Regions from separate parts of the Arthrobacter arnarulunnguaqae genome, predicted to be linked through region 3. Evidence: riboswitches for the same ligand, from Rfam matches in the RefSeq annotation. Region 3 holds a riboswitch; each other region holds the start of a gene.

Region 1 (3,267 bases), on a different contig from region 3:
TTCGGCCCGTCTTCGAGCGCATCGCCGATGGCGCCGCGGTGCGCGACGCCGAGCGGGTGCTGCCCTACGAGCAGGTCGGATGGCTCAACCAGCTGCGGTTCGGCGCCCTGCGCGTGCCGGAGGCGGACGGCGGCTACGGGGCATCGCTGGCGGACACCTTCCGGCTGCTCATCGAGTTGGCCGAGGCGGACTCGCAGGTGTCCCACCTGCTCCGTTCGCACGTCGGGTTCGTCGAATCCGTCCTGACGCTGGACGACGCGGAGGTCCGCAACCGCTGGTTTGCCCGCTTCGTCGGGGGACAGCTGGTCGGCAACGCGTACACCGAGCGCGGAGGCAATGAACTCGGAACGCTCAACACCCGGCTCCTGGAACACGACGGCCTGTTGCGGCTGACGGGCAAAAAGTACTACTGCACCGGCACCATCTTCGCCGATTGGGCGGCAGTCGCGGCGACGGTGCCGGGCGTCGCCGGGCGCCACATCGCCGTCGTATCGACGCAGCACTCCGGCGTGCGGATCTTCGACGATTGGGACGGCTTCGGCCAGCAGTTGACCGGCACGGGATCTACGACCTTCGACGACGTTCCGGTCGACACCCTGCTTCGGCCGGCCGAGCTCGAGGCGCACGTGGAATCGGCCGTCTTCCAACTGGTTCTGCTAGCCGTGCTGGCCGGGATCTCGAGGGCCGCGCTGGCCGACGCCCGCGCAGCCGTCCAGGCACGGACCCGGACATTCAGCACCGGTACGGGCGTTCCCGTCCGTGAGGAGCCGCAGGTGTTGCAGCTCATCGGGGAGATGTCCTCCACGGCGTTCGCGGTCGACGCCGTGGTGCTGGCCGCCGTCGCGGAGGTCGAGTCCGTGGATGGCGAGTCGGGGCTGACGGAGGCCGAGCGGTGGGCCGTGTGCGAGCTGGCCGCCAACCGCGCGCAGACCGTGGTCCAGCCGCTGGTGCTCTCCGCGGCGTCCAAGCTCTTCGACGGTCTCGGCGCCTCGTCCACGGCGCGCGTGTGCAACCTGGACCGCCACTGGCGGAACGCGCGCACGGTCGCGACCCACAACCCGACCATCTACAAGGCGCGGATCGTCGGGGACTACGAGGTCAATGGAACCGCCCCGCGGAAGTTCGACGCCGTGGGAGACGTGGCCCAGGTGGGTTTCGCGCGTTGAGCGGTTGGTCGGTTGGTGGTGCCGCGCCCGCGACCGCTCCCGCCCTCCTGCAGCCGAGACCGCCCAATATTGCCGAGACCTGCCGAAATTCCGTGAGGTCTCGATATTTTCACCCGGTCTGGAGCACCTCCCACCTCCCATCGCGAGTACGAGGACCGCTGGCCTCGCCTAGTCGCGGTCCGACTCCTCGCAAAAACGCGGTCCGGCTACTCGGCGCCGCACTCTCACGTAACCCGGCGTCATCTGGAGCAACATTGAACGAATGAGACGTCACCAAGCCGGTTCGTGTCCGTTTGTTTCGCCATATCGCCGTAATCCTTGGTCACATCGAAGATCCTGCAAGACACTTTAAACATGACCGCGGCGGTTCCGCAGTCACACGACAACCATCCAGAGCGGCTGAGAGACCTGGCTCATTGACGCCGCAGCAACCACCCCCTCGGGGCCGGTGCTCATGCCAGGACCGATGGAGATTGCCAGACTCCGCAGGTTCTCAAACGTCGGTCCGCCGACGTCCACACAGCCGCGGACAGAGCGTTCCTCGGTAACAACCGAGAGGATCCACTATGGAACCCACACCCCGTATTTCCCGTCCCGGCCGCGGCACCGTTCGCCGCGCCTCCGCACTCGTCGCACTGTTGGGAGCCGCCTCCCTGGCATTGGCGGCCTGCGGATCGGGCGCGTCCGGCAACCAGCCGTCGGCCGCCGCCGGCGAGCCGGTGCAGGGCGGAACGTTCACCTATGCCGAGGTCACTCCGATCAACAATTGGCAGACCCAGGCCGCGCGCTTCTACGAGAAGGCGAACGTCCTCAACAGCGTGCTCGACCGCCTCACCTACTTCGACGCTGAGAACGGCGAGCTGGTCGGATGGATTGCGAGCAAGTTCGAGGCCAACGCGGACAAGACCGAGTTCACATTCACCATCCGCGATGGCGTGACGTTCTCCGACGGGACGCCGCTGGACGCGCAGGCCGTGAAGGCCAACCTCGACGCCCTGGGTCTGGGGGTCGAGGCCGCCCAGGTGCAGCCGAACGTCGACTTCGCGTCCTACAAGTCCGCCGAGGTTCTTGCCGACAACCAGGTGAAGGTCACGCTGAAGAGCCCGGACGCCAACTTCCTCCGGGCGACCTCTTCGGTGACCGCCGGACTGGTTTCCCCGGAAACTTTGAAGCTGGACAACGCGGGCCAGTCCGCAATCTCGAAGATCGTCGGCTCGGGCCCGTTTGTGTTCGAGTCCGAGAAGACGGACGAGGAGGTCGTGTTCGCCAAGCGAGCCGACTACGCGTGGGCCCCCGAGACGGCCGAGAACCAGGGTGCGGCCTATCTGGACAAGCTCGCCGTGAAGTACCTGCCGGAGGTTGCCCACCGTGCCGGCGCCGTGCAGTCCGGCCAGGTGGACCTCGTCCGCGGCCTGCAGCCTGCCGATGAGGCGGCGCTGGCAGCCGGAGGAGCGCAGGTGCTTCCCGCGAAGGGCGTGGACCTAACGGCGAACATGGCCGCCGTGCGCATCGGCAGCGGCAAGCTCGCCGATGTCAAGGTGCGTCAGGCACTGCAGGTCGGCATTGACCGCCAGACCATTAAGGACACCGTGCTTTCGGATAGCTACGAGATCGCCGGGTCGGTGCTCAACCGCGCGGCACCCGGATACGTCGACCTTTCCGCGGAACTCGCCTACGAGCCCGAGAAGTCCAAGCAGCTGCTCGACGAGGCGGGTTGGAAGGTCGGAACAGACGGCATCCGCGAAAAGGACGGCGAGAAGCTGCAGGTCACCGTCACCTCCTCCAACAACTCCGTGGTGATCAAACCCGCCTTCGAACTGATCGAGCAGCAGTGGCGCCAGATCGGCGTGAAGCTGGTCAACCGAGCAGCGGACAACACGTTCCTCGCCACGGCCATGATCGATCCCAACATCGAGTTCTTCGGCACCCGGCAGTTCGCCTACGGGGGACTCGGCCCGGTCTTCGGACCGGAGACCAACACCCAGACGCTCAACGCGGACAAGGACCTCAACTCACTCTTCGCCGAGGAACGCGCCGCGGCCAGCGACGAGGAACATCTGGAACTCGTGGCCGAGGAACAGCGCCAACTGGTTGTCGACCA
Region 2 (3,267 bases), on a different contig from region 3:
CCCGTCCGCTGCTGGCGGCGTGGAACTCTTTCGTGCTCAACGAACACGCGCGCGTGGCGACCCCGGGGATGGCCGTGATGATGGAGCGGCTGATGCGGGGGCGTCCGGGATCCCCGGTCCTCTACCTCTCCACCGGAGCCTGGAACGTGGCGCCGACCCTCACGCGGTTCCTCACCCGAAACCTCTACCCGGAGGGGGCCCTGCTGCTGACCGACTGGGGGCCGACGGAGGGCCGCTGGTTCCGCTCGGGCATGAAGCACAAGGTGGACCAGCTGCGCCGACTCGCGGACGAGTTCCCGCAGATGAGGTGGCTGCTGGTCGGCGACGACGGGCAGCACGACCCGGAGATCTACGCGGAGTTCGCCAAGCGCTACCCGCAGAACGTCCGGGCGATCGTGATCCGCCAGCTCACGCCGTCGGAGGCCGTTTTGGCCGGCGGCCGCTCGATGGGCACCGTGGACGCGACGCCGGGCGTGCCCTGGATCTACGCTCCCGACGGAGCCGTGATCATCGCCGAACTCGAGAAGCTCGGGATCGTTTCCGCCGAGGACCAGCGAGTGCAGGAGGACGAGCAACTCCGCGCGGTGGAGCAGAAGCAGGCCCGCGGGGAAAAGGTGTGAGCGGACGCAGGCTCCGCGTCCGGGTGCCCATGCGTTGGGCGGACATGGACGCCTACGGGCACATCAACAACGTGAACCTCCTCCGCATGCTGGAAGAAGCGCGCATCGCCGCCTTCGGCGTCCCGGGCGGGACGGGCAAGGTGGGCAACGAGCCGATGGTGGCCCTGTTTTCCGCCGTGCCCGCCGGCACCCAGACGCTCGTGGTGGAACACCGCGTGCGGTATGCCGCACCGCTGGACTACCGCAACGTTCCGGCCGAGGTCGACGTGTGGATCTCGGCGGTCAAGCCGGCCAGCTTCGACATCGCCTACGAGATCCACGACCCGGTCGACGGCGGGGTGTGCGTCCGCGCCACCACGACCCTGGCCTTCTTCTCGACCGGGGAATCCCGTCTGATGCGGATCCCCGCCGAGCGCCGGGAGGCCCTCGCGGAGTTCCTGGGCGAGCCGGTCTTCCGTTAGGACAGCCGGGCCGCCAGTTCCGCGAAGTCCCGCCCGAGGCATTCCTCGTGGGCCAGTGCACACGGCTGCACCGGGTTCGCGGACAGGCTCACGTAGGCTCGTCCGGCGTGGCGCAGCCGGTCCGCGGGCAGACCGAGGATTCCGGCCGATTCGTTCCAGACGAACCGCCAGCGCGCTGGCACGGGTCCGTGCAACGGCCGGAGGCGGGAGGCCTCATCCCGCGGCGGCGGCGCGTGTGCTTCGCGGGCGGCCGCGGGCAGCCCGCGCATTCGGGCGGCCACCTGGAACGCGTCGTGGGTGTGTGTGGTGACGGCTTCGCCGTCGGCTGCGTGGATGACGACCCGTTGTTCCGGCACGCCGACTTCGACTGAAACGGTCACCCAGTCGGCGGGGAGCGCCAGCGCGCGGCGCAGTGCCGCCACGTGGATGCGGTGTCCGGGGTCGAACGAGGAACAGAGGGAATCGGCGCCCGAGGCGGTGGTGTGGAAGCCCATGGGACCCTTCCGTTGCTCTTGCCGACGTCGAGTGGGCCGCCGGCCGCTTCGTCATCCGAACCACCCGTTAAGCATGGGGTTGGTGTGCGGCCGGGTCGGAGCCCAAAGCTGGCCGCATCTCGTGAAGCTGGCTTAATCCTAGCGCAGGCAGTGCGCACGGTTTGCGTTGCGTCATTTTGTGGGATTGGCTGGGGAAAACCGAAGCGCCGAAGGACCCGGCGCCCAGAGGAGTGATATCGAGTGAGCGTTCCCCCAACAGCACGTCCGGCCCGGCCGCTGATTGTCTTGGAGGTCGTGGCGAGCGAGACGCTGGGAGAGCACATGGTTCGGCTGACGTTCGGCGGGCCCGGCTTCGCCGAGTTCCGCAACAAGGACGCCACCGACAAGTACGTGAAGCTATTGTTCGTCGATCCGGCGCTGGGACTCGAGCCCCCGTACGACATGGATGCCCTGCGCGCCGCGCTTCCGGCGAACAAGATGCCCGTGCGCCGCACCTATACCGTTCGCAGTGTCGACGAGGCGGCCGGCACCCTGCAGATCGACTTCGTGGTGCACGGCGACGACGGCATCGCAGGTCCGTGGGCGGCGTCCGCGCAGCCGGGGGACAAGATCTGTTTCTCCGGACCCGGCGGGATGCATCTGCCCGATGTCGAGGCCGACTGGTTCCTCTTCGCGGGGGACGAATCCGCGCTGCCGGCGATCGCGGCGACGCTGGAGACCATGGATCCCGACGCGAAGGGCTTCGCCTACCTCGAGGTCGCCGGACCGGAGGACGAGATCGCGTTGGACGTGCCCGCCGGGATCGACGTGCGCTGGTTGCACCGCGGAGGACCGGTCACCCCCGAGAGCGCGATGCTGGCTTCTGCCGTCATGGCGGGGGAGTGGCCCGAGGGCCGCGTGCAGGTCTTCGCCCATGGAGAGCGCGAGATGGTCAAGGCGCTGCGGCGCTACCTGTCCGACGACCGTGGGGTGGACCGCAAGCAGCTCTCGCTGTCCGCCTACTGGGCGTATGGACGGGCCGAGGATACGTTCCAGGCGGAGAAGCGCGAACCCATCGGGCAGATCTTCCCCGAGTAGCCGCCACACCGACGGGTAGCCGCCGGCTACCTCAAGTAGGCGGTGGACGTCCACAGGTGCATCAGCGCGTGGGCGCGGTACGGGCTCCAGTTCCGCGCGCGCTCGGCGGCTTCCGTGGTCGAGATGCCGCCCAGGGCGCGGCGCAGCACCAGGTCCCCGGGTGCGAAGGCGTCGCGGTCCCCGGAGGCGCGGACGGCCAGGTAGTCGGCCGTCCACTCTCCGATGCCGGGCAGTGCGAGCAATTCCGCGCGGGAGAGCGGAAACCACGGACTTCCCGGCACTTTTCTTATCACCTCACCCTCCGCATGGCCTGCGCGGAGGAACGCGCCCGCCAGCGCCCGCAGCGTGCGTGCCCGGGCGTTCGCGATGCCGACGGCGGCGCGCAGACGCTCGTGTGCCGCCTCGGCAACCGCCTCTGCCGCGGGAAAGGTCCGGAGCCCTGCGGGTCCGTCCGAGCCGTACGCGGCGACGAGCCGACCGGCGAACGTGCGGCAGGCGGCGAGCGAGACCTGCTGGCCGAGCACGGTGGTCGCCGCCGCCTCGAACGGGTCGAGGCACCCCGCCACGCGCAGGCCCGGGCGGGCGGCCACGAGCGGAGCCAGCAGCGGGTCGGCC
Region 3 (3,267 bases):
GCTGTTCCGCCGCCCGCTACGATCGTTGGCATGGACAGCACCGGATCCCTTGCCGCCTCCGCGGCCGGCCGCCAAGCCGGCGCGCGGCCGCCGGCGTCCCGCCGCTGGATCGCGTTCGAGATCGCACTGGTCCTCGGATTGTCCCTCGGACAGTCCGCGGTCTACGCCGCGGTCAGCCTCCTGGACAAGTTGAGCCGGGCCCCGCTGGGCGGGCAGACGACCAGCATGAACAACCCGCTGAGCGAGCGTCCCCTCTTCGACCTGACTTACCAAATGTTGGACATCGTGTTCGCCCTGGTCCCCGTGGCGCTGGTTTTCTTCCTATTTGCCCAAGCGGGAACCAATGGGTTCCGGGCCATGGGTCTGGACTTCCGGAGGCCTTGGCGCGATCTGGGGTGGGGTTTCGGGCTGTTCGCCGTGATCGGCGCGGGAACGCTGGGCGTCTACGCCGCGGGCCGGGCTTTGGGGGCGACCACGGCCATCGTGCCGTCCGCCCTGGAACCCTACTGGTGGACCATACCGGTCCTGGTGCTGTCCGCGGTGCGCCACGGCCTCCTCGAGGAAACGGTGGCCGTCGGCTACCTCTTCGACAGGTTGCGCCGTCTGGCGTGGGGCCCGTGGGCCGTGGTGGTCGCCAGCGCGATCCTGCGCGGAAGCTACCACCTCTACCAGGGTTTCGGCCCGTTCGTGGGGAACTTCCTGATGGGGCTGGTCTTCGGGTGGTTGTACCTCAAGTACCGCCGGGTAATGCCCCTGGTCATCGCCCACGCGTTGCTCGATACGGCCGGGTTCGTCGGCTACGCGCTGATCGGACCGGCGATCGGGCTGGGCACCTAGCTCAAGCAGTTCACCTCGGTTAAGCGGCGCGGGCCGGACAGCGGATGTCCGGCCCGCACTTCGTGTCCCGCGGTCCTGTCCGCAAGGTCCCGTCCCGCTACAGCGTGATCGATCCCTTGGGGGTCTCGAAGGTCACGGACATGATGCCCGGCGTCCCGTTGGGCGCCTGCCACTCGACGTCCACTCCCTCCAGGGGGCTCTGCTCCGGCGTTCCCAGCCATTCGCGCACCCGCTCCCTGGAGCCGGCGATGCTGATCCGGGAGATCCGCCCCACCGGCTCCAGCGCGCGAGACGGGTGCAGGTTCTCGGTTCCGTCGTCCCAGCGCAACATGTAGGGCACCTGCGGGTCCGCGATGAGCCCCTTGATGCCGATCTGCTGCCACGTCAGTTCCTGGCCGTCCGGGAACTTCCGGTTCCCGGGAACCGAGGACCGGCCGAGCCGCTCCTCGAAGGGGGCCAGGTCGTCGACGGCGACGCACCAGCCCATCCATCCTCCGCCCATTTCCGACCGCGCACGCACGGCCTGGCCGAACGGAGCCTTGTCAGAGGCCGGGTGCGCGAGCACCTCGACGACCTCCAGGTATTGGTTGTTCAGCAACGGGAAAATGACATTCCGTGTGCCGAACCGGGGATGCACGCCGCCCTTGACGGACTCGATCCCCAGAGTGTCTTTGATGCGGTCGGCGGTGGCCGCCAACCCATCCTGTCCGCAAGCGTATGAAACGTGGTCCAACCTCATGTGCCCATGATGGCACTTTGTGAGGTGCGTCTCGACTTAGGTTGTCCTTACTTGAGCCGAAGGCTGTGTCAAACCCCGTCATATTCGCCGGGCGTCGCTTGCGGGGCGCGGCGGCATCCGCGAAACTGTTCTACAGGTCATGAGTGCCAGCGCGAAACCCCGGTTTGCTGGCCGGCAACCCTCCACTCGCGGTGGGGTGCCCCGGGTGAGGACCGGGCTCGGCGCCAAGCGTGGCGCGGGGCAAGCGCGGGTCGGTTCCGGGCGGCGTCACACTCCGTGTGGCAACTCCGTTTGGTGCGGCCCCTCAGACGAAAGAGGAGCACCACAATGTCCACCAACTGGTCCTTTGAGACGCGCCAGATCCACGCGGGACAAACACCCGACGCGGCAACCGGGGCGCGCGCCCTGCCGATCTACCAGACGACGTCGTTCGTCTTCCCGAGCGCGGAGAGCGCGGCGGCGCGGTTCGCGCTACAGGAACTCGCGCCCATCTACACGCGCATCGGCAATCCCACGGCCGAGGCCGTGGAAAACCGCATCGCCGACCTCGAGGGCGGCGTCGGCGCTCTCCTCCTGGCCTCCGGCCAGGCCGCCACGACCTTCGCGATCCTGAACGTCGCCGAGTCGGGCGACCACATCGTGGCCAGCCCGAGCCTCTACGGCGGGACGCAGAACCTGTTCAAGCACACGCTGCGTCGATTGGGCATCGAGACGACGTTCGTCGAGGATCCCGACAACCTCGAACACTGGCGCGCGGCGGTCCGGCCGAACACCAAGGCCTTCTTCGGCGAGGTGGTTTCGAATCCCCGTCAGGACGTGCTGGACATCGAGGGCCTCGCCGCCGCGGCCCACGAGGCCGGCGTCCCGCTCATCGTGGACAACACGCTGGCGACTCCGTACCTGATCCGCCCCATCGAATGGGGCGCGGACATCGTTGTGCACTCGGCCACCAAGTACCTCGGCGGGCACGGAACCGCGATCGCCGGTGTGATCGTGGACTCCGGCAACTTCGACTTCGCGCGGGACCCCGAGCGGTTCCCGACGTTCAACACGCCGGACGAGTCCTACAACGGGTTGGTGTTCGCCCGCGACCTCGGCGTCGGCGGCGCCCTCGGAGCCAACCTGGCCTACATCCTGAAGGCCCGCGTCCAACTGCTGCGGGACCTCGGTTCCGCGGCGGCCCCGCTGAACGCGTTCCTGATCGCCCAGGGCCTGGAAACGCTGAGCCTGCGTATGGAGCGCCACGTCTCCAACGCGCAGAAGGTCGCCGAATGGCTTCAGGCGCGGGAGTCCGTCCGCTCCGTGGCCTTCGCCGGCCTGCCGTCGAGCCCGTGGTTCGAACGGGGGCGCAAGTACGGACCGCGCGGCACCGGCGCGATCGTCGCGTTCGACCTGGAGGGCGGCGCGGAAGCGGGACAGGCCTTCGTCGACGGGCTGGAACTGCACTCCAACGTGGCCAACATCGGCGACGTCCGTTCGCTGGTCATCCACCCGGCGTCGACGACCCACGCGCAGTTGGGCGAGGCCGAGCGGGCCGCCGCCGGGGTCACTCCCGGGCTGGTGCGGTTGTCGGTCGGCTTGGAGCACGTCGATGACATCATCGCCGACCTGTTGGCCGGGTTCGACGCCGTCCGCCGGGCCGCGCCCTCGGACCTGCAGGCGGCCCGGTGACCCTCGACTTCAACGCGACG

Evidence for each region. Region 3 has a riboswitch for S-adenosylmethionine ahead of ACHAAJ_RS00295 (bifunctional o-acetylhomoserine/o-acetylserine sulfhydrylase). Riboswitches for the same ligand answer to the same signal wherever they lie in the genome.
Region 1: it holds a riboswitch for S-adenosylmethionine, as region 3 does, so the genes downstream of both, ACHAAJ_RS08955 (ABC transporter substrate-binding protein) here and ACHAAJ_RS00295 (bifunctional o-acetylhomoserine/o-acetylserine sulfhydrylase) in region 3, are expected to answer to the same signal.
Region 2: it holds a riboswitch for S-adenosylmethionine, as region 3 does, so the genes downstream of both, ACHAAJ_RS05670 (hypothetical protein) here and ACHAAJ_RS00295 (bifunctional o-acetylhomoserine/o-acetylserine sulfhydrylase) in region 3, are expected to answer to the same signal.

What each region holds. Positions count from the first base shown of each region.
Region 1 is NZ_JBIMER010000007.1:136,990-140,256, forward strand. It holds gene ACHAAJ_RS08950 (acyl-CoA dehydrogenase family protein) at 1-1,166, shown strand, start outside; SAM riboswitch class I at 1,550-1,639, shown strand; gene ACHAAJ_RS08955 (ABC transporter substrate-binding protein) at 1,733-3,267, shown strand, end outside.
Region 2 is NZ_JBIMER010000004.1:65,436-68,702, reverse strand. It holds gene ACHAAJ_RS05680 (App1 family protein phosphatidate phosphatase) at 1-620, shown strand, start outside; gene ACHAAJ_RS05675 (acyl-CoA thioesterase) at 617-1,081, shown strand; gene ACHAAJ_RS05670 (hypothetical protein) at 1,078-1,575, opposite strand; SAM riboswitch class IV at 1,585-1,702, opposite strand; gene ACHAAJ_RS05665 (siderophore-interacting protein) at 1,816-2,652, shown strand; gene ACHAAJ_RS05660 (DNA-3-methyladenine glycosylase family protein) at 2,679-3,267, opposite strand, start outside.
Region 3 is NZ_JBIMER010000001.1:75,440-78,706, forward strand. It holds gene ACHAAJ_RS00285 (CPBP family intramembrane glutamic endopeptidase) at 31-837, shown strand; gene ACHAAJ_RS00290 (VOC family protein) at 935-1,576, opposite strand; SAM riboswitch class IV at 1,712-1,829, shown strand; gene ACHAAJ_RS00295 (bifunctional o-acetylhomoserine/o-acetylserine sulfhydrylase) at 1,904-3,247, shown strand.